4 regions of the Streptomyces sp. NPDC052299 genome follow, and region 1 is predicted to be linked to each of the others. Evidence: riboswitches for the same ligand, from Rfam matches in the RefSeq annotation. Region 1 holds a riboswitch; each other region holds the start of a gene.
What was found. Region 1 has a riboswitch for cobalamin ahead of AB0L33_RS28445 (cobalamin biosynthesis protein). Riboswitches for the same ligand answer to the same signal wherever they lie in the genome.
Positions count from the first base shown of each region.

Region 2: linked by a shared signal. The riboswitch ahead of AB0L33_RS12335 (ribonucleoside-diphosphate reductase subunit alpha) and the one ahead of AB0L33_RS28445 (cobalamin biosynthesis protein) in region 1 are both predicted to bind cobalamin.
Region 3: linked by a shared signal. The riboswitch ahead of AB0L33_RS26230 (ABC transporter substrate-binding protein) and the one ahead of AB0L33_RS28445 (cobalamin biosynthesis protein) in region 1 are both predicted to bind cobalamin.
Region 4: linked by a shared signal. The riboswitch ahead of AB0L33_RS10590 (prenyltransferase/squalene oxidase repeat-containing protein) and the one ahead of AB0L33_RS28445 (cobalamin biosynthesis protein) in region 1 are both predicted to bind cobalamin.

Region 1 covers NZ_JBFAUP010000020.1:48,539-55,732, reverse strand. The annotation lists gene AB0L33_RS28455 (putative cobaltochelatase) at 1-439, opposite strand, end outside; gene AB0L33_RS28450 (cobyric acid synthase) at 436-1,989, opposite strand; gene AB0L33_RS28445 (cobalamin biosynthesis protein) at 1,986-2,978, opposite strand; cobalamin riboswitch at 3,102-3,232, opposite strand; gene AB0L33_RS28440 (hypothetical protein) at 3,378-3,611, opposite strand; gene AB0L33_RS28435 (inorganic phosphate transporter) at 3,645-4,916, opposite strand; gene AB0L33_RS28430 (class II aldolase/adducin family protein) at 5,060-5,719, shown strand; gene AB0L33_RS28425 (hypothetical protein) at 5,810-6,937, shown strand; gene AB0L33_RS28420 (hypothetical protein) at 7,122-7,194, shown strand, end outside.
Region 2 covers NZ_JBFAUP010000006.1:111,474-118,667, forward strand. The annotation lists gene AB0L33_RS12335 (ribonucleoside-diphosphate reductase subunit alpha) at 1-1,726, opposite strand, end outside; cobalamin riboswitch at 1,867-1,999, opposite strand; gene mctP (monocarboxylate uptake permease MctP) at 2,058-3,689, opposite strand; gene AB0L33_RS12345 (DUF3311 domain-containing protein) at 3,686-3,940, opposite strand; gene AB0L33_RS12350 (GntR family transcriptional regulator) at 4,197-4,967, opposite strand; gene AB0L33_RS12355 (sugar ABC transporter substrate-binding protein) at 5,249-6,547, shown strand; gene AB0L33_RS12360 (ABC transporter permease subunit) at 6,722-7,194, shown strand, end outside.
Region 3 covers NZ_JBFAUP010000017.1:21,769-28,962, reverse strand. The annotation lists partial or broken gene AB0L33_RS26245 (acyl-CoA dehydrogenase) at 1-144, shown strand, start outside; gene AB0L33_RS26240 (acyl carrier protein) at 235-477, shown strand; gene AB0L33_RS26235 (beta-ketoacyl-[acyl-carrier-protein] synthase family protein) at 474-1,697, shown strand; cobalamin riboswitch at 1,748-1,935, shown strand; gene AB0L33_RS26230 (ABC transporter substrate-binding protein) at 1,997-3,025, shown strand; gene AB0L33_RS26225 (iron chelate uptake ABC transporter family permease subunit) at 3,106-4,122, shown strand; gene AB0L33_RS26220 (ABC transporter ATP-binding protein) at 4,119-4,898, shown strand; gene AB0L33_RS26215 (PRC and DUF2382 domain-containing protein) at 4,982-5,995, opposite strand; gene AB0L33_RS26210 (adenosylcobinamide amidohydrolase) at 6,286-6,960, shown strand; gene AB0L33_RS26205 (NAD(P)-dependent oxidoreductase) at 7,010-7,194, shown strand, end outside.
Region 4 covers NZ_JBFAUP010000005.1:155,302-162,495, reverse strand. The annotation lists gene AB0L33_RS10605 (ATP-binding cassette domain-containing protein) at 1-832, opposite strand, end outside; gene AB0L33_RS10600 (energy-coupling factor transporter transmembrane protein EcfT) at 829-1,989, opposite strand; gene AB0L33_RS10595 (SCO2322 family protein) at 1,986-2,654, opposite strand; gene AB0L33_RS10590 (prenyltransferase/squalene oxidase repeat-containing protein) at 2,864-4,126, opposite strand; cobalamin riboswitch at 4,228-4,362, opposite strand; gene AB0L33_RS10585 (helix-turn-helix domain-containing protein) at 4,535-5,173, shown strand; gene AB0L33_RS10580 (DUF3291 domain-containing protein) at 5,222-5,686, shown strand; gene AB0L33_RS10575 (winged helix DNA-binding domain-containing protein) at 5,683-6,816, opposite strand; gene AB0L33_RS10570 (GAF domain-containing protein) at 6,820-7,194, opposite strand, start outside.

The DNA.
Region 1 (7,194 bases):
CCAGATGGTCGTGGAGGAGATTGACCTCGTCCACGTACAGGATTCCGCGGTGCGCGTCCGCGAGCAGCCCCGGCTCGAAGGCCTTCACGCCCTCCGCGAGGGCCCGTTCGATGTCGAGCGCCCCGACGAGCCGGTCCTCGGACGCCCCGACCGGCAGCTCCACGGTCCGCGCCGCCCGCGACACGCCCGCAGCGTCCTCGTGCGGCCCGTCCGGACACGCCGGATCGGGCGACGCCGGGTCGCAGGAGAACCGGCATCCCGGCACGACGGCGACCTCCGGCATCAGCGCGGCCAGCGCGCGCACGGCGGTCGACTTCGCGGTGCCCTTCTCGCCGCGGACCAGGACCCCGCCCACGGCCGGGCTGACCGCGTTGAGCAGCAGCCCGAGCCGCAGGTCGTCCTGGCCGACGACGGCGGTGAAGGGGTAGGGCGTACTCACAGGGCCTCCTTGACGGGGATGGCGGGCGCGCCGGGCGGGATGAACGGCAGACCGGACGGCGCGCCCGACTCGACGAGCCGCCACAGCGCGTCGGTGTCCGCGTGTTCCTCGATCAGGTCGCCGAGGCGGTCGAGCTGTTCCTCGCGCAGGGCGGCGAAGCAGGTGTCGGGCGCGGGCACGAAGCGGCGGCCGGTGAGCCGGGCGACCTCGGCCAGGAACCGGCGGCGGAAGGCGTCGCTCTCCAGGGAACCGTGCCAGTGCGTGCCCCACACGGCCCCGGACCGGCAGCCGTCCAGCGGGGTGCCCCGGCCGTCCGTCAGGAACGGTTCGCCGCCGCGCACATCGGCGACCCCGTGGTGGATCTCGTAGCCCTCGACGGGCTCGCCGAGCGCCACGCCGGACGGCCGGGCCAGGGTCTTCTCGCGCTCGAAGCGGACGCGCACGGGCAGCAGGCCGAGCGCGTCCACCCGCCCGGCGCGCGACTCCACCTCGTCCTCGACGCGCTCGCCCAGGATCTGGTAGCCGCCGCAGATGCCGAGCACCGGCCGCCCCTCGGCGGCGCGCCGCCGCAGCGCCCCGGCGAGCCCGCGCTCGCGCAGCCAGGCGAGCGCCTTCACGGTGCCCCGGGTGCCGGGCACGATGACGAGGTCGGCGTCGGCCAGCTCCTCGGGCCGGTCCACGAAGCGGACGACGACGCCCGGTTCGGCGGCCAGCGCGTCCACATCGGTGAAGTTCGACATCAGCGGGATCGCGCACACGGCGACGCGCAGGACGTCCTCGCCGTGCGGCGGGGCGACCGTCGACTCCCGTACGGTGCCGCGCAGCGACACCCGCAGGCCGTCCTCCTCGTCGATGCCGAGCCCGTGCGCGAACGGCAGCACCCCGTACGTGGGACGGCCCGTCAGGTCCCGCAGCATGTCGAGCCCCGGCTCGAGCAGCGAGACGTCGCCCCGGAACTTGTTGACCAGATACCCGGCGATCAGCTCCTGGTCCTCCGGCGCGAGCAGCGCGGTCGTCCCGAAGAACGAGGCGAACACCCCGCCCCGGTCGATGTCCCCGACCACCACGACCGGGAAGCGCGCGGCCCGGGCGACGCCCATGTTCACGATGTCCGTGCGGCGCAGGTTGATCTCGGCGGGCGAGCCCGCGCCCTCGCAGATCACCGCGTCGTAGGTGCTCCGCAGCTGCTCCAGACAGTCCGTGACGGTGGACAGCAGGCGCTCCTGCCGTCCGCCGTGGTAGCCGCGGGCGCTCATCTCGCCGACCGGCCTCCCCATCAGGACGACCTGGCTGGAGCGGTCGCCGCCGGGCTTGAGCAGCACCGGGTTCATCAGGGCGGTCGGCTCGACGCGGGCGGCCTGGGCCTGCATCGCCTGGGCCCGGCCGATCTCGGCGCCCTCGCGGGTGACGAAGGAGTTCAGCGACATGTTCTGCGCCTTGAACGGGGCGACCTTCACGCCCCGGCGCACCAGCCAGCGGCAGATGCCCGCCGTGACGACGCTCTTGCCCGCGTCCGAAGTGGTCCCGGCGACCAGCAGTCCACCGCTCATATCGCTCTCCGTCCAGCCGTACGCGATCCGTGAGGTCTCCGGGCCCGCCGCGCCAGGGCCGCCGTGCCGAGCCGGGCGGCCACGGTGACGCCGAGGGCGAGCACGCCCACCCGGCGCGAGAGGCGCACGGCGCGCTCGATGTCCGCCGTCTCCACCGCCCGCCCGGCCGCACCGTTGAGCACGGGCCGGTGCTCGACGCGCCCGCCGTACGCCAGGGTCCCGCCCAGCCGTACGCCGAGCGCCCCGGCGAACGCGGCCTCCACGGGCCCCGCGTTGGGGCTCGGGTGCTTGGCGGCATCCGCCCGCCAGGCCCGTACCGCCTCCCGGGGACGGCCGCCGGAGGCCACGGCGAGCAGGGCGGTGAGCCGGGCGCCGGGCCAGCCCGCGAGGTCGTCGAGCCGGGCCGAGGCCCAGCCGTACCGCAGGTGGCGGGGCGACTTGTGGCCGACCATCGCGTCGAGCGTGTTGGCGGCGCGGAATCCGACGAGCCCGGGGACACCGGCGAGGGCGCCCCAGACGAGGGCGCCGACCACGGCGTCCGAGGTGTTCTCGGCGACGGACTCGACCACGGCGCGCGCGATCCCGGGGCCGTCCAGCGCCTGCGGGTCGCGCCCGCACAGATGGGGCAGCCGCTCCCGGGCAGACTCGATGTCGCCCGCGGCGAGCGCCCCGCCGATGGCCCGGGCCTCCCGCCCCAGCGACGTACCGCCGACGACGGACCAGGTGGCGGCGGCGGTCAGGGCCACGGACGCGGCGGGGTGGCTCCGCAGGGCGCGGGCGGCGAGCGCGGCGCTCCCGGCGGCGCCCCCGGCGCAGATCAGGGTGTGCAGGGCGCCCCGGCCGCGGTGGTCGCGCCAGAGCCGGTCCTCGACGGCTGCGGCGGCCCGCCCGAAGGCGGCGACCGGGTGCCCCCTGCGCGGGTCACCGAGCAGCAGGTCGCCGATCAGGCCGGCGGTGGCGCCGTACGCGTAGATGCGATCGGCACGCACGGTTCAGCCGGCCGTGCCGGAGTCCGCCGACGAGGGCTGTGGGAAGAGGGGCGCACGGCAGCCGGGCATGGCGATATGTCCTCACTCAGGGTCCGCGCCCTGGTTCGACGTGACGGCGACAGGGAGTCTCCTGGCTTCCGGATCGGCGGATTCCCCCGGTCTTCCAGCCCGCTCGCGCGGGCCGTGACGTGCGGTGGGGGACCGCTCCCCGGTGACAGTGGCGGGACCGCGCCGGATTCGCACCGGCTTCCTCTGCTGTCGCCGTAATGGCTCCGGCAGTCCACCACGCCCCGCGAACGCCCGTCAACTCGCCGTTGACCTGCGGCGGTGCGGTGTGGGCGGACGCACATCGGGCCGGACGCGCACGAGGTGCGTCCGGCCCGATGGGGTGGTGAGGCGTCAGGCGACGATCAGATAGATGCCGTACGCGACCGCCGCCGCGCACAGCCCGAAGCAGACGTACGCCCCGGCCCGCGCCAGCAGGACCGATCCGCCCGCCGTACCGCCCCCGGCGGCCGCTTCCGGCTGCCTGGAGAGGCCGACGATGCCGAGCGTGAAGAGGCCCACCAGGGCGACCGTGGTGACGAGGGAGACGCCGAAGACGGTGCCCAGAGCTGCCCAGTCGATGTTCATACGGGTTGTCCTTTACCGGAGTACCGGGGTCTGTCAGACCGTGGCGGGTCGGGCCGGATCGGCGGCGACGGGACCGGCGGGCGCCGGAATGGTGGCGGCGAGGTCGTGCGCCTGGGCCGCGGTGGGCGGCGGGCTCACGGCGGCGATGGCCTGGGTGACGACACCCGCGGGCTCGGCCGGGGCCACGTCCTCGGTGCCGGGTGCGACATCGCCGTGGCCGACGGGCTTGCGGCGCGAGAGCACCCAGATCGCCCCGGAACCGGCGACCAGGAGGGCCGCGACGACCACGACGCCCCAGGTGCCCTGCTTCGTCAGGAACTCGGCGCCCGCGCCGACCAGGCCGGCGGCCGGCAGGGTCAGGCCCCAGGCGACGAACATCCGGGTGGCGGTGGACCAGCGGACCACGCCCCCGGCACGGCCGAGTCCCGCGCCCATCACGGCCCCGGAGCAGGACTGCGTGGTGGAGAGGGAGAAGCCGAGGTGCGAGGAGGCCAGGATGACGGTGGCCGCGCTGGTCTGGGCGGCGAAGCCCTGCGGGGGCTTCAGCTCGGTCAGGCCGCTGCCCATGGTGCGGATGATGCGCCAGCCGCCGAGGTAGGTGCCCATGGCGATGGCGAGACCGGCGCTCACGATCACCCAGACCGGCGGGTTGGAGCCGGGGGAGAGGACGCCGCCGGTGACCAGGGCCAGGGTGATGATGCCCATCGTCTTCTGCGCGTCGTTGGTGCCGTGGGCGAGCGAGACGAGCCCGGCCGAGGCGATCTGCCCCGCCCGGTAGCCCTTGGCGGTCGCCTTCTCCTGGGCGTCGTTACGGATCTTCCCGCCGATCCGGTACGTGAGGCGGGTGGCCAGGAGCGCGGCCACGCCGGCCACGATCGGGGCGGCGACGGCGGGCAGCAGCACCTTGGTGACGACGGTGCCGCCGTTGACCGACGACCAGCCGGCGGACATCACCGCGGCGCCGATGAGGCCGCCGAACAGTGCGTGGGAGGAGCTGGACGGCAGCCCGACCAGCCAGGTCAGAAGATTCCACAGGATGGCGCCGACGAGCGCCGCGAAGATGACCTCGGTTCTGAGGCCGTCCTCGTTGACGATCCCGCCGGAGATCGTCTTGGCGACCTCCACGGACAGGAACGCGCCGACCAGATTGAGAACGGCGGACATCGCGACCGCCGTCTTGGGTTTGAGGGCGCCGGTCGAGATGGTCGTGGCCATCGCGTTGGCGGTGTCGTGGAAACCGTTCGTGAAATCGAACACTAGAGCTGTCACGATCACTATCGCGAGCAGCAGCGTGATGTGTTCCATTTACCCAGGCAATCGTTCGACGTCATTGGCACGTGGAACGTAGGCAACTTGAGTGAACAGAAGATGAACTGAACAGGGCGCTGTGGTGACCCCCGCGGCGGTGCCCGGGCGGCGCCCGGGGCGGGGCCGGAAAGGATCTTCGTATGAGTGACCGAGAGCACGACGCGATCGCCCGCGGATGGGAGGCGGTCGTCGCCGCGGCCCGCCGCACGGCGGACGACGGCCTGGTCGTCGGAACCTCCGGAAACGTCTCGCTCCGGATCGGCGACACGGTGCTGGTCACACCCAGCGGAGTGCCGTACGACCGGCTGGGCCCCGAGGATCTGACCGGTGTCGATCCGGAAGGCAACCAGACCTTCGGGAAACTGGCCCCCACCAGCGAACTTCCCCTCCACCTGGCCATCTACCGGAACACCGACGCGAAGGCCGTTGTGCACACCCACGCGGTCCACGCCACCGCCGTCTCCACCCTGCTCACCGAGGTCCCCCCGGTGCACTACGCCGCCGCGATGCTCGGCGGCACGGTCCGCGTCGCCCCCTATGCCCGCTACGGCACCCCCGAACTCGCCGCGAACATGCTCGCCGCCCTCCGCGACCGCACCGGCTGCCTGCTCGCCAACCACGGCACCGTCACCTACGGCGCCACGCTCGACGAGGCGTACGACCGCACCGCCCAGCTGGAATGGCTCTGCCACGTCTGGCTCACCGCGAGCGCCGTACCGGGCCGCACCCCGGCCCTGCTGTCCGAGGACCGGCTCGGCGAGGTCCTGGAGGCGCTGAAGGGTTACGGGCAGCGCGGCTGAGGCGGCACCGGACGGCGTCGACGGGAGACGGGCGGCACCGGACGGCCCTGCCCACTGGCATCGCGGCGCCCGGAGACCGACACTGAGGGTGTGCGCCCGGTTACCGCGACGGCAGCGGCCGTCACCACACTCATCGGCGCCGGCGCGGCAGCGGTCGCGGCCGGCCGGTTCGCCGGCGACGTCGCCCTGAAGACGCCGCCCGGACGACCGCTCCCCGCCGACCGCGAACTCACCGTCCACGCGACGGCCGCCGGACAGGTCACCCTGACCCGGTCCCTCACCTCGCTGCGCCCCGGCACGTACGGGCTGACCGGCAAGGACGTCCACGCCGTCGTCGGCCCCGTGCTCGACCGGGCCCACCAGGCCGCCGACACCGTCGTGCGCCGGCTGGAACGCGTCGACCACGGCGTCCTGGCCCCCGGCGACAAGGTCCGCCTCACGCCCCAGGTGTACAGCGGCGACCCCGGCAGCGCCCTCGGCCTGGCCTTCCGCGAGGTGCGCATCCCGGGCGAGCTGGGCGAACTGCCCGCCTGGTACGTCCCGGCGCCCCGCCGCACCTGGGTCATCACCGTCCACGGCATCGGCACCACCCGGGAGCACCCGCTCAACCTCATGGGGTTCCTGCACGGCCGGCAGCTGCCCGTGCTCGACCTGGCCTACCGGGGCGACCCCGGCGCCCCGCGCTCCCCGGACGGGCTCGGCCACCTCGGCGAGTCCGAGTGGCGCGACCTGGACGCCGCGATCCGCTTCGCCGTCCGCAACGGCGCCGAGCAGGTCATCCTGTACGGCTGGTCAACCGGCGCGTCCATGGCGCTGCACGCCTGCGTGGGCTCCGCGCTCCGCGACCGGATCTCCGGCCTCGTCCTCGACTCACCGGTGCTGGACTGGAACGACACCCTGCGCGGCCTGGCCGCCGCACGCGGGGTCCCCGCCGCACTGCTGCCGCTGGCCGTGCGCGCCGCCCAGGGGCAGACCGGACTGCCCGGCACCGCCCTCCTGGACACCTCGGTCCCCGTCACCCTGCACGTCCCCACGCTCGTGCTCCACGGCCCCGACGACACCCTGGCCCCCTGGATCCACTCCCGCCGGCTCGCCGCCGCCCGCCCCGACCTGGTCTCCCTGCACACCGTGGACCGCGCTCCGCATGCGGCGATGTGGAACGCCGACCCGGCCCGCTACGAGGAGACCCTGCGCCGCTTCCTCACGCCCCTGATGTGAGGTGATGCACCGGTTCGGCCGATTGGTCCCGGCCGGTCCGCGGGCCCGTCAACGTCGGTGACCCAGGTTCCGTTTGGGCTTTCGGGCCGTCAGGGGCAAGACTGCTCCCGTGACGTCCCGTACCCCGCGCGACTCCAGGCTGCGTCTTGTCCGCCCGCGACCCCTCACCACCGCCCGAAGGGCCGTGACCACCCGGCGCACCAGGCCCGCGCCGCGCCCGCCCGAGGGCACCCCACCCCGGGCGGAGCTGGCCCGCC
Region 2 (7,194 bases), on a different contig from region 1:
CCCCGCGCGCGGCCCGGGTCCTGGACCAGGCGGGCAGCGGACCGGACCGCTCCGCGAGGTCGCAGGACGCCTCGTAGGCCGCGAGCATGACGCGCTCGGCGATCTTCGTGGAGAGCGCCCGGGCCTCGAGGGAGTCGAAGGGCAGCCGCAGTCGGAAGAAGACGTCCTGGAGACCCATCGCGCCCAGGCCCACCGGCCGCCAGCGGGCGTTGGACCGGCCGGCCTGCTCGGTCGGGTAGAAGTTGATGTCCACGACCCGGTCGAGGAAGGTCACCGCGGTCCGCACGGTGGCGTCCAGCCGCTCCCAGTCGATCGAGCCGTCGGCCACGAACGCGCCGAGGTTGACCGAGCCGAGGTTGCAGACGGCCGTCTCGCCGTCGTCGGTGACCTCCAGGATCTCGGTGCACAGGTTCGATGAATGCACGACCCGGCCCGGCTCGGCGGTCTGGTTCGCGGTGCGGTTGGAGGCGTCCTTGAACGTCATCCAGCCCTGCCCGGTCTGCGCCAGGGTCCGCATCATCCGGCCGTACAGCTCGCGGGCCGGCATGGTCTTGCGGGCCAGTCCCTTCGCCTCGGCCGCCCGGTACGCGGCGTCGAAGGCGTCGCCCCACAGGTCGGTCAGCTCGGGCACGTCCGCCGGGGAGAACAGCGACCAGGTCCCGTCCGCGTCGACGCGGCGCATGAACTCGTCCGGAATCCAGTGCGCCAGGTTCAGGTTGTGCGTGCGGCGCTGGTCCTCGCCCGTGTTGTCGCGGAGCTCCAGGAACTCCTCGATGTCCGCGTGCCAGGTCTCCAGGTAGACCGCGGCGGCACCCTTGCGGCGCCCGCCCTGGTTCACGGCCGCCACCGAGGCGTCCAGCGTCTTGAGGAACGGCACGATGCCGTTGGAGTGCCCGTTGGTGCCCCGGATCAGCGAGCCCCGGGCGCGGACGCGGGAGTACGAGAGGCCGATGCCGCCCGCGTGCTTCGACAGCCGGGCCACCTGGTGGTAGCGGTCGTAGATCGAGTCCAGCTCGTCCAGCGGCGAGTCCAGCAGGTAGCAGGACGACATCTGCGGGTGGCGGGTCCCGGAGTTGAAGAGCGTCGGCGAGGACGGCAGGTAGTCCAGCCGGCTCATCAGCCCGTACAGCGCCGCGACCTCGTCCAGCGCCCGCTCGGAGGTGTCCTCGGCGAGCCCGGCGGCGACCCGGAGCATGAAGTGCTGGGGGGTCTCGATGACCTGGCGGGTGATCGGGTGGCGCAGCAGGTAGCGGCTGTACAGGGTGCGCAGCCCGAAATACCCGAAGCGGTCGTCGGCCCCGTCCGCGAGGGACCGCTCGACCAGGGCGTCCAGGGCGGCCGCGTGCAGCGTGACGAACTCGGCGGTCCGGTCCGCGATCAGGCCCTCGCGGTGGCCCACGGCGACCGAGGCGGCGAACGAGGTGGCACCCTGCCCGGCGGCCTCGTCCGCGATGGTCCGGGTGAGCAGCCGGGCGGCGAGGCGGGAGTAGGCCGGGTCCTCGGAGATGAGGCCCGCCGCGGCCTCGGTGGCCAGCGAGCGCAGCTCCGCCTCGTCCGACCGGGCGTTGCGGCCGCGCAGGGCGGCGGCGGCGACGCGGCCGGGGTCGGTGTCGGGCAGGTCCGCGGTGAGGTCGGTCAGGGTCCGCAGCAGCGCGGTGCCCGGTCCGTCGTTCTCGGTCCCCGCTGCTCCGGCCGCTGAAACCGGATCGGCTGGCGCGATGGTCACGTGGTGCTCTCCCTCGCTCGGCTCCGGCCAGGCGGGGAGCGGGGGCAGCCGGGCAGGAGGGGGCCCGGGCGGGGCGGCACTCCGTGCGGCGTCCACCGGCCCATCCCACGAGGCCCGGACGTCTGGGCATCCGGTTCGGTCGAGCCGGATGCGCCGTCGGCAGGTCCTCGGACTCGTCGGGTGCGTGAAAGCGCACCGAAAACACCGTTGCGGGACAGTTCCGGATTCGCACCGGATTCCCCTGCGGCGACAGCGAGCATGAGCATACATGTGGGGGCCGCCCCGTCGGGCAGCCCCCACATCTTGTGTCGCGAGGTGTAAGGGTGTGCGGTCAGTGACCGCCGGGCGCCCCCGCCGTGGCCGGCGGCAGCTTCTCCTGCACGCCCGGGTCGCCCGCGTCCGCGGTGTAGTCGGCCGGAGAGGTCTCGTCGGTCCCTGCCGGGGCCTTGACCGCGTTCAGGACGAAGGTGAGGACGACGACGACCACGACGTTCAGCACGAACGCGGTGAGGCCGATGTAGCCGATCTCGCCGAGGCCCGGGATCTCCTTGGAGGACCCGCCGAAGTGCTTCTGTGAGCCGTTCGGGTTCGCGACCCCGTAAGCGGCCAGCGTTCCGTAGACCATGCCGGCCGCCCAGCCGGCGATGAGCGCCCAGCGGTGGAACCACCGGGTGAACAGGCCGCCGACCAGGGCCGGCATGGTCTGGAGAATCCAGATCCCGCCCAGCAGCTGGAAGTTGATCGCGACGGTCTTGTCCATCGTGAGGACGAAGGCGAGCGCGCCGACCTTGACCAGCAGCGAGACCAGCTTGGAGACCTTGGTCTCCTGCTCGGGCGTCGCGTCCGGCTTCAGGAAGTCCTTGTAGATGTTGCGCGTGAACAGGTTCGCCGCGGCGATGGACATGATCGCGGCCGGCACCAGTGCGCCGATGCCGATCGCGGCGAACGCCACCCCGGCGAACCAGTCGGGGAACATGTTCTCGAACAGCTGCGGGATGGCCAGCTGGCCGTTTTCCACCTTGACGCCGGCGGCGATCGCCATGAAGCCGAGCAGCGCGAGCAGGCCCAGCATCAGCGAGTACAGCGGCAGGATCGTCGTGTTGCGGCGGATCACCTCACGGCTGCGGCTGGAGAGCGTCGCCGTGATCGAGTGCGGGTACATGAACAGCGCCAGCGCGGAGCCGAGTGCCAGCGTGGCGTAACCCCAGTGCCCTGCCTCGCCCGGAGCGAGCGCGCCGGTCGGCGGCTTCCCGGGCGGGTTGAACTTGTCCGCGGCGGCCGAGAAGATGTCGTCGAAGCCGCCCAGCTTGATCGGGATGTAGATGATCGCGACGGCGATGACCAGGTAGATCAGCCCGTCCTTGACGAACGCGATCAGCGCGGGCGCCCGCAGTCCCGAGGAGTAGGTGTAAGCGGCGAGCACCGCGAACGCGATCAGCAGCGGCAGGTCCTTGACGAACCAGTTGGTGTTCTCGCCGCCGCCGACTCCCATCACGTCCAGCACCGCCTGGATGCCGACGAGTTGGAGCGCGATGTACGGCATCGTGGCGAGGATGCCGGTGACCGCGACGGCCAGCGAGAGACCCTTCGAGCCGAACCGGCCCCGGACGAAGTCCGAGGTGGTGACGTACCCGTGCTTGTGCGAGACCGACCACAGGCGCGGCAGGAAGGTGAAGATCAGCGGGTACACCAGGATGGTGTAGGGCACGGCGAAGAAGCCGGACGCGCCCGCCGCGTAGATGGCCGCGGGGACGGCGACGAAGGTGTACGCGGTGTAGAGGTCGCCGCCGAGCAGGAACCAGGTGACCCAGGTACCGAACGACCGTCCGCCCAGGCCCCATTCGTCGAGCGTGGCCTCGTTCTCGGCCTTGCGCCAGCGGGCGGCCAGGAAGCCCATGACCGTGACGGCCAGGAAGAAGAAGATGAAGACGCCGAGCGCGACGCCGTTCACGCCGTCCTTCATGCCGACGCACCCCCCTTGCGGGCGCGCTGGTCACGCTGCCACAGCTTGTACGCGACCATGGTGAGCGCGGTGGAGATCAGCACCCAGAGCATCTGGTACCAGTAGAAGAACGGGATGCCGATGAAGGTCGGGTCGATCTTCGCGTACGAACTCACCCAGAGCATCGCCACGAACGGCGCGATGAGACACAGCGCGATGACCACCCGCACCGGGGTGACCGTGGGTGGCTTTCCTTCTGGTTCTTCGGGCATGGCGGCGACTCCGTCCCCTCGCTGATCACCTGTAATGCGCAGGAAATCTAGGCGAGGCATCCGGCCACCGTCACCCCCCGTCCGCATTGCGGTCCGGCAACGGTCGTCACCGGCCGGCCGGATGACCGGATTGGCGGCAAACGTCCGGGGGTTGGTCCGGTCCAAGGCCGCCACGGAAACGCCGAACGGCCCCCGGAGGCGGGTCCGGGGGCCGTTCGCGGCGCACATGCGTACGCCGGGTCAGTCGGTACGACGGTCAGTCCAGCGGGCGCTTCAGGCGGGCCACGAACTTGTAGCGGTCGCCGCGGTAGACCGAGCGCACCCACTCGACCGGTTCGCCCTGTTCATCCAGTGAGTGCCGGGAGAGCATCAGCATCGGCAGGCCCACGTCGGTGCCGAGCAGCCCGGCCTCGCGCGGGGTGGCCAGCGAGGTCTCGATGGTCTCCTCGGCCTCGGCCAGCCGGACGTCGTACACCTCGGAGAGCGCGGTGTAGAGCGAGGTGTACTTGACCAGTGAACGGCGCAGCGCGGGGAAGCGCTTGGCCGAGAGGTGCGTGGTCTCGATGGCCATCGGCTCGCCGCTCGCCAGGCGCAGCCGCTCGATGCGCAGGACGCGGCCGCCGGCGCTGATGTCGAGCAGTCCGGCGAGGGTGTCGTCGGCGGTGACGTAGCCGATGTCCAGGAGCTGCGAGGTCGGTTCGAGCCCTTGGGCGCGCATGTCCTCGGTGTACGAGGTGAGTTGCAGGGCCTGGGAGACCTTCGGCTTGGCGACGAAGGTGCCCTTGCCCTGGATGCGCTCCAGGCGGCCCTCGACCACCAGCTCCTGGAGCGCCTGGCGCACGGTGGTGCGCGAGGTGTCGAACTCGGCCGCCAGGGTCCGTTCCGGGGGCACGGGGGTGCCCGGCGGCATGGTGTCCGTCATGTCGAGGAGATGTCGCTTCAGCCGGTAGTACTTGGGTACGCGCGCGGTGCGCGTCCCGGCGCCCGTGCCCGCCTCGTTCTCCGAACTGCCCCCGTCGGCGCCCATGGCCCGCCTTCCCGACTGCTGCGTTGCTGCCGTCACCGGCTCCTCCGTCTGTCGCGGCTCACATGGTGGCACGGTCCGGTCACGGCTCGTCGCCCTCCCTCAGGTGTCGGTCCTATAACGGACGCGAGTGCACTTCTTATACACCCTTGACACCCCTAAAGGTCTAGGCCAAGCTCCCGGTACTGGTCTAAACCATTAAAGACCAGGTCCCAGCCCCAGAGGTACTCGTCGACGTTCTCGCGCGGTGGGGAGGGGGTTGCAGCATCCCTGAGGAGGGTGGCGTGAAGCGCAAGCTCATCGCGGCGATCGGCGTCGCGGGCATGTTGGTTTCCATCGCGGCGTGTGGTTCGGACGACAAGACGTCCTCGAAGGACCCGAAGGACCGCAAGGAAGACCTGACTGTCTGGCTCATGGGCGAGGCCCAGTCGACCTGGCCCGAACTGGTCAAGGACGTCAACGCCCAGTTCAAGAAGAAGTACCCGAACGTCAACGTCAAGATCCAGTACCAGGGCTGGGCGGACAAGGTCAAGAAGCTCGACACCTCCCTCGGTGGCGACAAGTTCCCGGACGTTGTCGAACTCGGCAACACCGAGACCATGCAGTACATCCTCAATGGTGCGCTCGGCGAGATCGACACCTCGAAGTACGAGAACTCGGACACCTGGATCAAGGGCCTGAAGGACACCTGCTCCTTCGAGGGCAAGGTCTACTGCGTTCCTTACTACGCCTCCGCGCGCCTGGCGGTCTACAACAAGGACATGCTGAAGGCCGGCACCGGCAGCGACGCCCTCCCGCAGAACGAGGACGACTTCCTCAAGGCGATGGACAAGGTCCAGGCCGAGCTCGCGAAGAAGGACAAGCGCGCCTCGTCCCTGTACTACCCGGGCCGCTACTGGTACGCCGCCATGTCCTACGTCGCGGCCGAGGGCGGCCAGATCGCCAAGTACGACGAGGGCTCGAAGGAGTGGAAGGCCACCCTCTCCACCCCCGAGGCGCAGAAGGGCATCCAGCACTTCGTCGACCTGGTCAAGAAGTACAACAAGGCCGACCAGACGAAGGACGAGCAGGACCACGCCAACGTCATGGCCAACGAGAAGGCCGCGGTCATCTACGGCCAGGCCTGGGAGGCCGGCAGCGTCACCACGGGCGAGAACGGCAACCCGAAGCTCGACGGCAAGATCGCCACGGCCGGTATGCCCGGCCCGAACGGCAAGGCCCTCCCGTCCTTCATCGGCGGCTCCGACCTCGCCACCATCTCCAAGTCCAAGGTCCAGGACCTCGGCCAGGAGTGGATCTCCCTCTTCACCAACGCGAAGTCCATGGACGTCCTCGCGTCGAAGAACATCCTCCCGAACAACGAGAAGCAGCTTGAGCCGCTGAAGGCCAAGCCCGAGACGGCCGCCATCGCCAACGCGGTGCCGGACGCCTGGTTCACGCCGATCGCGCCGGGCTGGGCCTCCATCGAGAAGGAGGAGATTCTGGAGAACATGCTCCTGAAGATCCTCAAGGGCACGTCCGTCGCCGACGCCACCAAGAAGGCCGACAGCGAGATCGACGCACTGATCAACAAGAAGGCGTAAGTCTTCCGATCGCCAGGCGGGGGCCCGGCATTGCGCCGGGCCCCCGCTCCCCCTCGGGCGGGTTTCGAACGTCCCGCCTGCCGGGCGGACGGCGCTACTTTCGAAACACGCCCCAGCTCAAGAACGCCGTGTTTTCCGGGGGCTGCCTCGGACCCGCGATGGAAGGTCAGCCACGTGACTGCCGCCGATACCAAGGCCGCCGGGCCACCGGTCCCCGTACCACGTGATCCCAAGGCGGACGGGAGCCCGCTGTCCGATGAAGGCGGCAACGCTCCCCTGAAGCAGAAGAGGAAGCGGAAGAAGGGCGAGCTGCTGCCCTACCTCCTGATCCTCCCGGCGATCGTGGCGATCGCCGCCGTCTACCTCTACCCGCTCGCCAAGACCGTCATCATGTCCTTCCAGGACATGGGCCGGCGCGAGCTGTGGACCGGTGATCCCGCACCCTGGGTCGGCTTCGATCAGTTCACCAACATCCTCGGTGACTCCGAGTTCTGGTGGGTGACCTTCCGCACCGTCGTCTTCATGGCCGTCTGCGTGTCGCTGACCATGGGCATCGGTCTGCTGATCTCCCTGCTGATGCGCCGGCTGTCCAACTGGGTGCGGCTCGTCCTGACCTTCTGCCTCATCGCCGCCTGGGCGATGCCGCT
Region 3 (7,194 bases), on a different contig from region 1:
TGGGCGCGCCGCGCGGCACGCGCCGTACCAGGACTCGGGGCGGGGGCCGTCCTCCTCGCCTACTGGACGACCGTCGCCCTGTTCGCCCGGTGGTGCGGGGCGCCCCGGCCGGGTGTTGGCGAATCGGTTCGCCGCTGGGCGTAACCGGAGCGACGCTGCTCAGTTGTTCCGGCGTCGGGGCCGTGCGCGCGGGCGCCGGACACCCCGCCCGGATGGCATGAGGAAAGGAAGACCATGAGCACGATCCACCCCCGTATCACCGACGTACTCAGCCGTACCTTCAAGGTGCCCGTGGCCGAGATCCTTCCGGACTCCACCATGGACAGCCTGGACATGGACTCCCTCGCGGCGGCCGAGTTCGCCGTCGTCCTCCGGGAGACCACCGGGGTCGAGCTGGACACGGGCACCCTCACCCGGGGGACCACCCTCGCCGAGCTGACGGCGCACCTCGACGCGGCGGTGGGCGCCGCCCGATGAGGACACCGGCCATCGCCGTCACCGGTCTCGGCATGATCACCCCGGTCGGCAACGACACCGAGTCCACCTGGGAGGGGGTGTGCGCGGCTGTGAGCCCGGCCCGCCACATCCCCGCGCTCGCCGGGTGCGCGATCGACTTCGCCTGCGTGGTCGACGGCGTCGACCTGGACGCCGAGATCGGCCGCCGTACGGCCTTCCGGATGGGCCGGTACGTCAAGTTCGCGGTCCTGGCCGCCCGGGAGGCCGTCGCCGACGCCGGGCTCGACCCGGCCGGCTGGGACGGCAGCCGGGTCGCGGTCGTCGTCGGCACCAGCAGCGGCGGCTCCGCGCACCTCACCGACCAGGCGCTGGTGCTGGAGCGGCGGGGCCCGGAGGCCACCTCGCCCGCCGGGGTCCTGCTGACCATCCCCAACATGCCCGCCGCCGAGATCGCGATCGAGATGCGGGCCACCGGACCCAGCATGGCCCCCTGCACGGCCTGTTCGTCCGGCGTCACCGCGCTGTCCGTCGCCCGCGACCTGCTCGCGACCGGGCAGTGCGACGTCGCCATCGCGGGGGCGACCGAGTCGACCGTCTTCCCGATCGCCATGACCGGTTTCGCCCGGTCCGGCGCCGCCGCCCGCGCGGACGGCGACCTGTCCCGGCTCAGCAGGCCCTTCGCCGCCGACCGCGCCGGACTCGTCATGGGCGAAGGAGCCGCCGTCATGGTGCTGGAACGCGCCGCCGACGCGGAGGCCAGGGGCGCCGAACCCAGGGCCCTGATCGCCGGCACCGGGGCCACCACGGACGCCCACCACCCCACCAGCCCGCACCCCGACGGGCGGGTCGCCCGGGCCGCCGTCGAGGCCGCCCTGCGCGACGCGGGCTGGCGGTCCGACGAGGTGGAGCACGTCAACGCGCACGGCACCGCGACCGTACGCAACGACGCCGCCGAGGCCGCGCTGATCAGCCGGGTGTACCCGCACCGGCCACCCGTCACCGCCCCCAAGGGCGTGCTGGGGCACTGCATGGGCGCGGCCGGGGCGATCGAGGCGGGGCTGACGATCCTCACCCTCCAGCGCGGGGTCGTCCCACCGGTCGCCAACCTGGACGCGCCCGCGCCCGGGTTCGACATCGACTGCGTCACGAAGGTGCCGCTGGTGCGGCCGGTCCGCCGGGCCGTCAGCCACTCCTTCGGCTTCGGCGGGCACAACGCGGTCGTGGCCCTCCAGCGCCCCTGACCGGCCGATCCCTGGCGGGCGAGGGCGCCGCTGAGCTGCGCGTAGGCCCGTGGTAGCGTGCCGGAGCCAGTCGAACTCCTCGTGGGAGTCAGGGAATCCGGTGCGAATCCGGAACTGACGCGCAGCGGTGAGGGGGACGGGCGGGGCCACGGCCACTGGGAGACCCGGCGTCTCCCGGGAAGGCGTCCCGTCCGAGCGAACCCGAGTCCGAAGACCTGCTGGCGACCGCCGCCCGGGACCGGGCGGCGGACCGTACAGCGGGCCCCGCGCATGGGCCCAGAGACGCCGAGGTATGCCCCGTGCCGCCCCTACGTTGTGCCGTTCCGCTCACCGTCGCCCTCCTGCTGCTGACGGCCTGCCAAGGGGCCCCGTCCGGAAGGGCCGACGCCTCCGGCCGGACGGACGGCTATCCGGTCACGCTCAGGAACTGCGGGCGCACCGTCACCGTGGACGCCCCGCCCCGGCGCGCGGTCTCCGTCGACCAGGGCACCACGGAGATCCTGCTCTCGCTCGGCCTCCAGGACCGGATGGCCGCCACCGCCACCTGGACCGACCCGGTGATGAAGGGCCTGGAGAAGGCCAACGCGGGCGTGAAGCGGATCGCCGACAACCGGCCCTCGTCCGAGAAGGTCCTCGACCAGGAGCCCGACTTCGTCGCGGCCGACTTCGAGTCGACGCTCGCCAAGGGCGGTGTCGCCCCGCGCGCACAGTTCGAGGAGCTGGGCGTCCCCACCTACGTCGCGCCCGCCGACTGCGCCGCCAAGGACAACACCAAGGACGGCGACGGCGTCCGCAGCGGCGCCCTGACCATGGACAGCGTCTACGCCGAAGTGCGCGACCTGGCCCGGGTGTTCGGCGTGCCCGAGCGCGGCGAGAAGCTGGTCGCGCGGCTCCGCGAACGCATCCGCAAGGCCACCGACGGCATCGACGCGTCCGGTACCTCCGTCATGTACTGGTTCGCCAACTCCGAGGCCCCCTACCTGGCGGGCTGCTGCGGGGCGCCGGGCATCATCACCCGGGAGCTCGGCCTGAAGAACGTCTTCGACGACACCCACGACGAATGGCCCCAGATCAACTGGGAGACCGTCGCCGACCGCAACCCGGACGTGCTCGTCGTCGGCGACCTCACCCGCAAGTCGCAGACCGCCGAGAGCGCCGCCGGGAAGATCGCCTTCCTGGAGTCCAACCCCGTCACGAAGAAGATGGACGCCGTACGCCACAAGCGCTACGTCCTGCTCAGTGGCCAGGCCATGAACCCGACCATCCGCACGGTCGAGGGCGTCGAACTGGTGGCCGCCGGGCTGCGCGACCTCGGACTCGCGGGGTGACGGCCACCGGCCGGCTCGCCGGCCCGTCCGAGAAGGCCCCGCACGGCGAGGCGCCGGGAGCGGCGCCCGCACGCCCCCGGCTGCGCGGACTGCGCGGCGGCCTCCTGTGGGCCGGCGGCCTCCTGCTGCTCGCCCTGTCCGTCGCGGTCGCCGTCACCATCGGACCGGCCCGGATCTCCGTCGTGGACGTGTGGTCCGCCGTCGCCGCCCATCTCGGCATCGGCGAGGCCCGGCTCAGCCCGATCCGCGACGGCATCATCTGGAACCTGCGCATGCCGCGCACCCTGCTCGCCGCCGTCTGCGGGGCCGGCCTCGCGGTCTGCGGGACCGTCATGCAGTCCCTGCTGCGCAATCCGCTCGCCGACCCCTTCGTCCTCGGCGTCTCCTCCGGCGCGTCCACCGGCGCTGTCCTGGTCGTCGTGCTCGGCGTCGGCGGGGGAGCGGTGACGCTGCCGGCCGGAGCGTTCGTCGGGGCCCTCTGCTCCTTCGCCCTGGTGATGCTGCTCAGCCACACCCTGGGCGGCTCCACCGACCGGGTCGTGCTCTCCGGCGTGGCGGCGATGCAGCTCTTCTCGGCGCTGACCTCGTTCGTCGTCATGACGGCCGCCGACGCCGAGCAGACCCGCGGGGTGCTGTTCTGGCTGCTCGGCTCGCTCGGCGGAGTCGGCTGGACCGACGTCTGGGTCTGCTCCGCCGTCCTCGCCGTCAGCCTGCTGATCTGCCTGGGCCACGCCCGTACGCTCGACGCCTTCGCCTTCGGGCAGGACGCGGCCGCGGCCCTCGGCGTGAACGTCGGCCGTGTCCGGACCGTCCTGCTCTGCACGACCGCGCTCCTGACCGCCGCCCTCGTCAGCTCGGCCGGGGCCGTCGGCTTCGTCGGGCTCGTCCTGCCGCACGCCGCCCGCGCCCTCACCGGCTCGGGCCACCGCCGGCTGCTGCCGGTCACCGCGCTCGCCGGGGCCGTCTTCCTCGTCTGGGTCGACACGCTCGCCCGGACCGTCCTCGATCCCCAGGAGGTCCCGGTGGGCGTCGTCACCGCCCTGATCGGCGTGCCCGCCTTCGTCGTCGTCCTCCACCGCACCAGGCGGCCCGCGTGACCGGGGCGGCGGCCGAGGGCCTGCGGGCCGCACGGGTCGGCCGGGAAGCCGGCGGCCGCCTTCTCCTGGACGGCGTGACCCTCGCCCCGGAGCCCGGCACCACCGTGGGTTTGATCGGCCCCAATGGCTCCGGCAAGTCCACGCTGCTGCGCATCCTCGCCGGGGTCCTCGCCCCGCATATGGGCGTCGTCACCCTGGACGGCGCCACCCTGCCCGCCGTCGGGCGCCGCGCGGTGGCCCGCCGCGTCGCGGTCGTGGACCAGCACGCCGTCACCCAGGAGGAGCTGAGCGTCCTGGACGTCGTGCGCCTGGGCCGCATCCCGCACCGCCGCGCCTGGGCCGCCCCGACGGAGGAGGACGCGGCGGCGGTGGACGAGGCGCTGGAGCGTACCGGGCTCGCCTCCCGGCGCGACCAGTCCTGGCACACGCTCTCCGGCGGGGAGCGCCAGCGCGTCCAGATCGCCCGCGCGCTCGCCCAGCGGCCGCGCGAACTCCTGCTGGACGAGCCGACCAACCACCTGGACATCCAGCACCAGCTGGAACTGCTCTCCCTGGTCGCCTCGCTCCCGCTGACCGCCGTCGTCGCCCTGCACGACCTGAATCTGGCCGCCATGTTCTGCGACCGGATCGTGGTGCTGAGCGGCGGACGGGCGGTCGCCCGCGGGACCCCGGAGCAGGTGATCACCGAGGAGCTGATCCAGGAGGTGTACCGGGTCAGGGCCGTCGTGACCCCGGACGGGCCGCAGGGCAGACCCTCCGTGCGCTTCCTGCCCTGACCGGTCCCGGCACACGAGAGGGCGGGCCCGTCGGCGGGCCCGCCCTTCGCCTGTGGTGCGGTGCGGCGGTCATGCCGGCGGGGTCAGCGGTGGCGTCCTCGGCCCATGTCGCCGCCGGTGTCCTTGCCACCCATGTCCTTGCCGCCCTTGGTGGTGCCGTCCGCGTAGTCGATCTGCTCCTTGCGCAGCTCGGCGGAGACCTCCTTCTGCTCCGTGACCCTCTGGGTCTCCATCCGGACGCGCTCGACCGGGACGGTCTCCTTGCGCATCGTGGCGCGTTCCGCGTGCAGGGTGACCTCCACGTCCTGCTCCGTCAGGTCGCCCGTTCGCGCGGCCGTCCGGTCGCCCGGCTGCAGCGGCTCACGGACCACCCGTACCTCCTCGTGCGAGACCGGCACGCTGCGCGTGACGTTCTCGGTGACGACGTACTTGTGCAGGCGGGCCTTGCCGCTCTCGTACTCCTCGGTGCCGATGTGCAGCTGCTCCTCGGAGCGGATCATCTCCTCCTTGCCGCCCAGGTCGGCCCCGGACCGGGTACCCGCGCCGGCTCCGGCCAGCGGACGTCCCGCGCCCGTGCCCGTCGCCTCGGCGTCCCGGTGCCTGCCGGTGCCGGCCGTCTGCGTGCGGTCCGTGCCGGAGGTGCCGGCCGCGCCCATGGCCCCGGCCCCTGCTCCGGCCCCGGCCGCCGCGCCGGTCCCGCCCGCGCCCATGGTGCCGGTGCCCGTGGTGGTCGGCGCGCCCGTGCCGGAACCGTCGCCCAGGTTGCCCCGGGTGTTCCTGGTCAGGCCGTAGTGCCGGTACAGCTCCTCTTCCTCGGACACCGACAGATGCGCGTCGGCGTCCACCCGGGGGGCGTCCTTGACCTGGTCCTTGCCATGGGAGATGTGCAGGTCGGAGCCCACTCGACGGGCTCCGGCGAGAGGCACGAAACTCTCCTTCATGCCGAACAGGCCGGTCTTCACCGTGATCCAGTCCGGGCGGCCGGTGTTGTCGTCGACATACACGCGGCCCACGTTGCCGATCTTCTCGCCCTCGGTGTCGTACACCGTCAGGCCGTCGAGCTCTCCGGAATCCGTGAAACCGTCAGCGGCTCCCATATCCGAATCCTCCTCGCCCGGGCGCGTCCTGTGGGTGGGTCCAGCAGAGAAGGCGCGTCCGGATTCCATCGCGCCTCACCCGGATGGACGCTGCAACCGCCCGGCCACCGGACGCGGCGCGCGGCATCCGCCCCGGACCGGCACAGCCCCAGCGTCACGCGGCAGGGCGGTTCTCGCGCCCATTACGCCATCCGGGTGAACGGGCCGGGCCCCGGGCGCCCCGGCCCCGCCGCATATGATCAACGGGTCCACGCCGACCGGCGTCCCGCCGCTCCACCCGGGGGTGCCCCATCCGTTCCGTACGCGTCCCGCTTCCCGCGCAACGCGGCGAACTGCACGCCCGGCGCGAGGACGGCGCGGAACTGCACCACCTCGTGTGGCGGCTGGGACCCGGCTGGCGGGTGTGCAGCAGCGCGGTCCTGGGCGGCGGCATCGGCCCGCGCGAGTGGATCCTCAACGCGCAGGTCCCCGGCGGCTACCCCCGCATGGACCCGGACCGCCATCTCGCCGAGATCGCCGCCGCCGCACGCCTCACCGGCCCGGGCGCCGGCCTCATGACCGCCGCCGACGTCACCGCGTACACCACCGCCGACGACGAGGACGTGCACGCCACCGCCACCTGCGGTCTGGGCGTACGCGGCTGGGCAGCCGCACCGGCCGAGGGCACCGGCGGACCGCCGCGCCCCGGCACCGTCAACATCGTGGTGACGTTCCCGGTACCGCTGTCCGACGCCGCCCTGGTCAACGCCGTCGCCACCGCCACGGAGGCCAAGGTGCAGGCGCTCCTGGACGCCGGATTCGACTGCTCCGGCACCCCCACGGACGCCGTCTGCCTCGCCGCGCCCGGACCCGGGCCGGAGACCGGCGCCGCCGAACCGTTCGCCGGTCCGCGCTCCCGCTGGGGCGCGCGACTGGCCAGAGCCGTACACGCCGCCGTGCTGGAAGGCGCCCTGCGGCACCCCTGAGAAGCCGAATCCGCCGCGCCCCCCGGGCGCGGCCGACGAAGGGAACCCCATGACTTCAGCAGTCCCCGCCGCACCCCAGCAGCCGGTCGTCGCCGTACTCGGCACCGGGATCATGGGCGCGGCCATGGCCCGCAGCCTGCTCCGCGCCGGTCTGGAGGTCCGGGCCTGGAACCGCACCCAGGCCAAGGCCGCCCCGCTCGCCGCCGACGGCGCGACCGTGACGGACACGGCGGC
Region 4 (7,194 bases), on a different contig from region 1:
CCGCATCCGGCGCCACGTTCGCCAGCCGGTCCCGCAGGCCGCCGGCCCTCCGTCGCGCGTCGCGGACCGTGAGGGGCAGCGGCTCCCAGCCGGCGAGGCGGCCGAGCGCGACGACCGGGGGGTGCACCGGGGAGACCGCCATCACCTCGGCGGGCGTGCCCATGACCGGGGCGGCGCCCGGCGAGGGGAGCAGGACGACCCGGTCCGCGTACTGCACCACGCGCTCCAGCCGGTGTTCCGCCATCAGGACCGTGGTGCCCAGGTCGTGGACGAGCCGCTGGAGGACCGCGAGGACCTCCTCGGCCGCGGCCGGGTCCAGCGCGGACGTCGGCTCGTCCAGCACCAGGACCCGGGGGTGCGGGGTGAGGACCGAGCCGATCGCGACCCGCTGCTGCTGGCCCCCGGACAGGGTGGCGATCGGGCGGTCGCGCAGCCCGGCCAGGCCCAGCAGGTCGAGGGTCTCCTCGACCCGCCGCCGCATCACGGCCGGGGCCAGGCCCAGCGACTCCATGCCGTAGGCGAGCTCGTCCTCGACCGTGTCGGTGACGAAGTGCGCCAGCGGGTCCTGGCCCACGGTGCCGACCAGGTCGGCCAGCTCCCGGGGCTTGTGCGTCCGGGTGTCCCGCCCGCCCACGGTGACCCGCCCGGTCAGCAGCCCGCCCGTGAAGTGCGGCACGAGCCCCGAGACGGCACCGAGCAGCGTCGACTTGCCGACCCCCGAGGGGCCGACGAGCAGCACCAGCTCACCCTCCGGGACGGTCAGGTCGACCCCCGAGAGCGTGGGGCGCTCCGCCCCCTCGTACCGCACCGAAACAGCGTCGAACCGGATCACACCTTCTCCTGGAAGCCTGTGGGGGAGGGCGGGACGGGGGCGACCACCGCCGGAAGCAGCCCGAGCAGCACGGCGGCGGCCGGCCACAGCGGCAGCACGGGAGCGGTCAGCGGCACGACCCCGGGGTGCAGCGCCGCCGGGTCGGCGTTCCCGGCCCGGATCATGGCCACGGCGACGGCCGCGCCGGACCCGGCGATCAGCCACGCCCGTACGTCCCAGCGGTCGGGCCGGTAGCGGGTCCGCACCGAACGCGCCCCGCCGAGCCGCAGCCCCGCCGCCGCGGCGAGGAGACCGGCGGCCAGCAGCGGGAGGCCGTAACCGGCGCCCTCCGCGGCGAGCAGCCCGTACGTACCGGCGCACACCCCGAGCAGCCCGCCGAGCGTCAGGACGTTCGTGGTGTGCCGGACGGCGGCCGGGACCCGGGCGGTGCGCCCGTAACCGCGCGCGTCCATGGAGGCGGCGACGGCGACCGACCGTTCGAGGGCGCCCTCCAGGACTGGCAGACCGATCTGGAGGACGGCCCGCACCCCGCCGGTCGGGCGTCCGCGCAGCCGGCGGGCGGTGCGCAGCCGCAGCACGTCGGCGACCATGTTCGGCGCGAACGTCATCGCCACGACGACGGCGACCCCGGCCTCGTACAGCGCGCCGGGCAGCGACTTCAGCAGCCGGGCCGGGTTGGCGAGGGAGTTCGCCGCGCCGACACAGATCAGCAGGGCCGCCAGCTTCGCCCCGTCGTACAGCGCGAACAGCAGCTGCTCGGCGGTGACCCGGCCGCCGATCCGGACGCCCTTCGCCCAGTCGGGCAGCGGCACCTCGGGCAGCGTGAACACGGTGTGCGTGCCGGGGATCGGCGAGCCGAGGAAGACGGAGAACAGCAGCCGCACCGCGATCACGAAGAGCCCGATCCGGATGAACATGCCGTACGACCGGGCCCACGGCGCGTCCGTGCGGCGCGCCGCCACCACGTAACCCGCGACGCCGACCAGCAGGCCGAGCAGCAGCGGGTTGGTGGTCCGGGACGCGGCGGTGGCCAGGCCCAGCGCCCACAGCCACCACGCCCCGGCCGGCACCGCGTTGGAGCGGGTCGCGGCGGGGGCGCGCCAGGCGGGGAGCCGGTCCGCGGTGCTCTTCGTGCGGCCGGCCGTCGAGCCGGTCATCCGCGGCGGCGGCGGGCCTGCGCGACTGCGGCGATGCCGAGGAGCAGCACCGCGCCGATCCCGACGAGGACGCCCGCGGACGGGCCGCCGTCGTCGCCGTGGCCGCCGGTGGAGGCGGCGTCGGACGCGGCGGCCGAGGCGGGTGCCTTGCTGCCGCCGGCCGTGCCGTCGTGGGAAGCGCCGCCGTCCGTGCCGCCGGTCGCGGCGCCGGAGACCTGCTCGCCGCAGCCGGTGGCCGGGTAGCCGGAGATCGCGCAGAGCATCGCGCTCGCGTCGTAGCGCAGCGGCTTGGCGACCGCGGCCAGGGCCTCCGCGCTGCTCGCGTCCTTCGCCACCCGTGCGCAGGCGGTGCGCGGCGGGGGCGGCGTCTCGCCGTCCGGCGCGTCGGCCGCGGTGCCCGGGTCGATGACGACGGCGACGCGCTTGCTGCCGTCCTTCGCCGGGGTGTCCGCGCAGATCTTCGCGAAGTCGGGGGCGTTGCGCGGCTTGGAGGCGTCCTGGGAGTCCGCGCTCACCGAGAAGCGGAACCCCTGCACCGAGCCGTCCTCGGGCCGGACGAGCGACGGCCCCTGGGTGGCGTACGACCAGCCGCTCCCGGAGCCCTCCCAGAACGACCAGTAGCGGTAGCCCGCCGCCTGCGCCGTGCCCGCGCCGAGCAGCGCCAGGACGGCACCGAGGACGAGGAGCGCGAGCGCCCGTCCGACGCGGCGGTGGGGCTGCCGGGTGGCCTCGGACCGGGCGGCCACGCCCCGGCACGCACGCTTCCGGCGTTGTCGTCGGTCAGCGACGCTCCGCGTCGACTCCCTCCTCTGCCTTGGAATCGCACGCACCGGACCGCGTCCGCTCGACCGGCCCGAGGCCACCCGGCAGCCCCTCACAGCTGCTGGTTCTTGCGGCGGCCGCTGATCAGGAAGCCGGCGCCCGCGCCGACCGCGAGGCCGATGCCGACGAACCACCAGACGCCGCCGATGCCGTCGCCGTCGCCGCTGTCCTTCTTCTCCTCGTCCTCCGTGGCCGTCGGCTCCGGCTTCTTCACGGCGGCCGGCTCGGGGCCGGTCGCGTTCAGCTGGGCGACGAGGTCGGCGCCGCCGAAGTCGTGGACGTCGGCGCCGGTCGCGTGGGCGGCCAGGATCAGCTGGGCGTAGGCGGCGGGGCCGCTCTGCTTCGCCCAGGCGGCGGAGTTCTTCTTCAGCCAGGCGACCGGGCCGGCCGCCTTGTCCTTGTGCCCGGCGGCGGACAGGGCGACGACCGCGTCGGCGGTGTTGCCGAAGTCGGGCTGCGGCTCGCTGTCCTCGGCGCCGGGCATCTTCGGCAGGTCCAGGTGGCCGTTCTTCGCGAGGGCGGTCGCGAGGTAGGAGGCGCCGTTCTGCGCGGCCTGCTCCGGTTCGAGCGGGGACCCCTGGTGGCAGGCGGGGTCCTTCACGGCCGCGTTGTCCGAGACGACCAGGCCCTTGCCGAGCGCGCCGAGGACACCGGCGGCGGTGGCGTCACCGTTGGCGGCGAGCTTGCCGGACTTGTCGGGCTGGTAGGCGAAGGCGCCGCCGTCCTTGCCGCCGCAGGGGATGGAGAACGTCAGCAGCGCGGCGTACGGGGTCTTGCCGCCGTGCGTCGTCACGTCGCCCAGCTTCTCGCCGGCCCGGGCGAGGGAGCCGATCACGATGGACGTGGAGTTCGCGTCGCTCGGGCTGCCCGCGGTGTAGCCCCAGCCGCCGTCCTCGTTCTGGACGGACTTCAGCCAGCTGACCGCGTTCGCGACGGCGTCCTGGTGGCCGCCGATCGCGCGCAGGGCCTGGGCCGCGGCGGCCGTCGCGTTGGTGTCGACCACCGTCTTGTCGGTGCAGGGCGCGGAGGCGTCCGGACGGTACGCGGGGAAGGCGCCGCTGTCGCACTGCTGGCCGGTCAGCCAGTCGACGGCCTTCGTGGCCGGGGTCACACCGGTGGCCTGCTGCGCGAGGAAGGCGAGTGACTGCCGCCACACCCCGTCGTACGTCGGGTCGCCGGTGCCGTAGAGCCCGGAGGGCAGCGCGGCCGAGGGGGAGGGCGACGGCGACGGCGCGGCGACGGCCGCCGGGGCGGCGGCCGCGCAGAGCGCGGCGGCGGTGACGGCGAGCGCGGCGGCGCTGCGGCGTGCGGTCATGGCGGGCGGTGCCTCTCCTGGGGGCCGGGGACGGCACACACGGCACCAGGCTCCGGCTCCGTATTCCTCGACGGGGCGGGCCGCCGGGGTTCCGGCGGCGTGAGCGGGTCACGACTCGGGCAGGGCATTCCGACTTTCGCCTCGCGGCGGTTTACGGCTGCGGGTCAGTGCCGGATTCGCACCGGCTTCCCCCTGAACGGGCATAGTGACGACGCGGCCAGTCTAGCGGGCGGGGTTTCTTCCCCTCCCCGCCCCTTCCCGAAACCGGGGCGCTGCCCCGGACCCCGCTCCTCAAGCGCCGGAGAGGCTTGGTCTCGCGCCGGGGGCAAAATCAAGCCCCTCCGGCGATTGAGCAGCGGGGGTTCGGGGGCAGCGCCCCCGAGAGGCGTGCCGCCTAGACTCGGGTCCGTGAGCAGTGACGACGCCGCCCTGGATGCGCTGGCGGCCCTCGGGGACCCCGTACGCCGCGGACTGTACCGGCACGTGGCCGCCGCCCAGGGCGACGTCACGCGGGACGCCGCGGCGGACGCGGTCGGGGTGACGCGGGCCGTGGCCGCGTTCCACCTGGACAAGCTCGTGGACGCCGGGCTCCTGGAGGCCGGCTTCCGCCGGCTCTCCGGGCGCACCGGCCCCGGCGCCGGGCGGCCCTCCAAGCTGTACCGGCGGGCGGCCGGCGAGCACGCCGTCTCCGTACCGCCGCGTTCCTACGACACCGTCGGCCAGTTGCTCGCCGAGGTGGTCGAACGGGCCGGGCTCGACAACGAGCTGCAGGCGGCGGCGCGCGCGGCCGGGGAGGCGGCGAGCACGGCGGACCCCGTCGAGGCGCTGCGGGAGCGCGGCTACGAACCGTACTGGGGCTGCGGAAAGCTCCGGCTGCGCAACTGCCCGTTCCACGCGCTGGCCGAGCAATTCCCGGCCCTGGTCTGCGGGATGAACCTCGCCGGGATCGAAGGGCTGCTCCCCGAGGGCTGGAAGGCGGTCATGGAGCCGCTGCCGGAAGGCTGTTGCGTCGCGGTCGAGGGCCCCGAGGGGACCGCCGACTTCTAAAAAAGAATCCGTTGACTTTAGAAGGTTCACCCGGCCATGCTTGGGCCCGTGAACGACTTCCACCTTGCCCAGGTCAACATCGGGCGCATCCTCGCCCCGCTCGACAGCCCCCAGCTCGCCGACTTCGTCGCACAGCTCCCCGAGATCAACGCCCTCGCCGACCACGCCCCCGGCTTCGTCTGGCGGATGGTGGACGACGGCGGGGCCGACGCCACGAGCCTGCGCCCCGAGGACGAGGACCAGTTCCTCCTGTTCAACTGCTCGGTCTGGGAATCGGTCGACGCCCTGAAGGCGTACGTGTACCGCAGCGATCACCTGAGGGTCATGGCCCGCCGCCGCGAGTGGTTCGAGCGCCTGGCCGACCACCACATGGCCCTGTGGTGGGTCCCGGCCGGTCACCGCCCGGGCGTCGAGGAGGCGATGGAACGCATCGCCCTGCTCCGCGCGAAGGGCGACACCCCCGACGCCTTCACCTTCCGCGCCCCGCACCCGCCGCCGGCAGGAAGGTCCTAGAGCATCCGCACATCCGCGTCCGGGAGTTTCGCCCACCAGTGGTGGTAGCGGTTGTAGACCGCCCGCTCGCGGGTGCCGAGGAACGCGGTCAACGCCTCGGCCTCCGCCGCCAGTTCGTCCCAGACGGCGGGCGGCTGCGGGTGGAACGCCGTGGCCTCGACCCCCTCGGTCGTCGGGCGCCACACGCCCGCGACGAAGCCGTCCACCAGCAGGGTCGGCAGCACGTCCCCGTTGCGCCGGATCACCAGCGGGCGGTACTCCGGCGGTATCACCCGGGCCCGGTCCGCGTACGCCAGCAGCGTGGAGTCCCACATCGCCATGAGCCGGGACGGGGCCGGGGTGTCGGCGTCCGGCCGGGAGGCGCCCGGGAGGTCGAACAGCACCTCCCCGCCCGGCCCCCGAAGCCGCTCCACCTCGTCCGCCATGGCCGTCAGCTCCGCCCGGACCGGCGCCCGCCCCACCATCGAGAACTGCGCCACGTCCGCGACCGACGCCGGGCCGAACCCGGCCAGACAGCGCAGGATCAGCGTGCGCAGCGCCGCCCGGTCCACCTCCCGGCCCCGGGGCGCGGGGCCCTCGCCCGCCGCGACGAACGCGGCACGCGCGCCGAAGGACCACGGCGGGCCGGTCGGGACGTGATGCAGCGGGGCGTAGTTCTTCATGCCCCACCACACCGCGTCCTTGCGCTCCGCGCCGTAGAGCTCCGCCAGCCACGCCTGCATCTCGGCCGACGACCTCGGCGTGCGGGCGAACTCCAGGACCCGCGCCACCAGTTCCTCGCCGTCGGCCGCGCTGAGCCCGGACGCGGTGAACCGGGAGCCGAGCCGCGAGCCGTACAGGACCGGCTGCATCGCCGCCCGGAACGCCGGATAGTCCTCGGCGTGCACCGCGTGCAGCGTGATCCGCATGAGCGTCGCCTTCACCACCGACCGCTCCGCGAAGGCCGCGTCGAGCGCCTCCGGGGTGAAGCCCGAGAGCCGGTTCCACAGGGCGATGTACGGCGAGGCCGGCTGCTGGGCCTGGAGCGCGACCACCCGCCGCACCCCGTCGGCCGCCGTCAGCGGCTCACGGGCCAGAAGGAGCTGACGGCTGAGGGTCGCCCGGTTGAGGGCGCGCGCGGTGATCGTCACGGTTCAGGATTCTGCCCGCCGGAGCGGTCGCGTGTCCCGGGCGGCCCCCGACAACAGATGCAGCCGCAGAGCCAGTTGGAGTTCCAGCGCTCGGTCCGGCTCGTTCCAGTCGCGGCCCAGCAGCACCTGGACGCGGTCCAGGCGCTGCACCACCGTGTTGACGTGGACGTGCAGCTCGTCCTTGGCCCGGATCAGGCTGCCGCCCGCCCCGAAGTACGCGCTCAGCGTCCGCACCAGCTGCGTGCCGCGCTGTGCGTCGTACTCCAGCAGCGGCCCCAGCGTCGCCGCCACGAAGCCGTCCACGTCCTGCGCGTTGCCCAGCACCACGCCCAGGAACCCCAGCTCCTCCACGCACGCGCCCTCGCCGGTCCGCCCCAG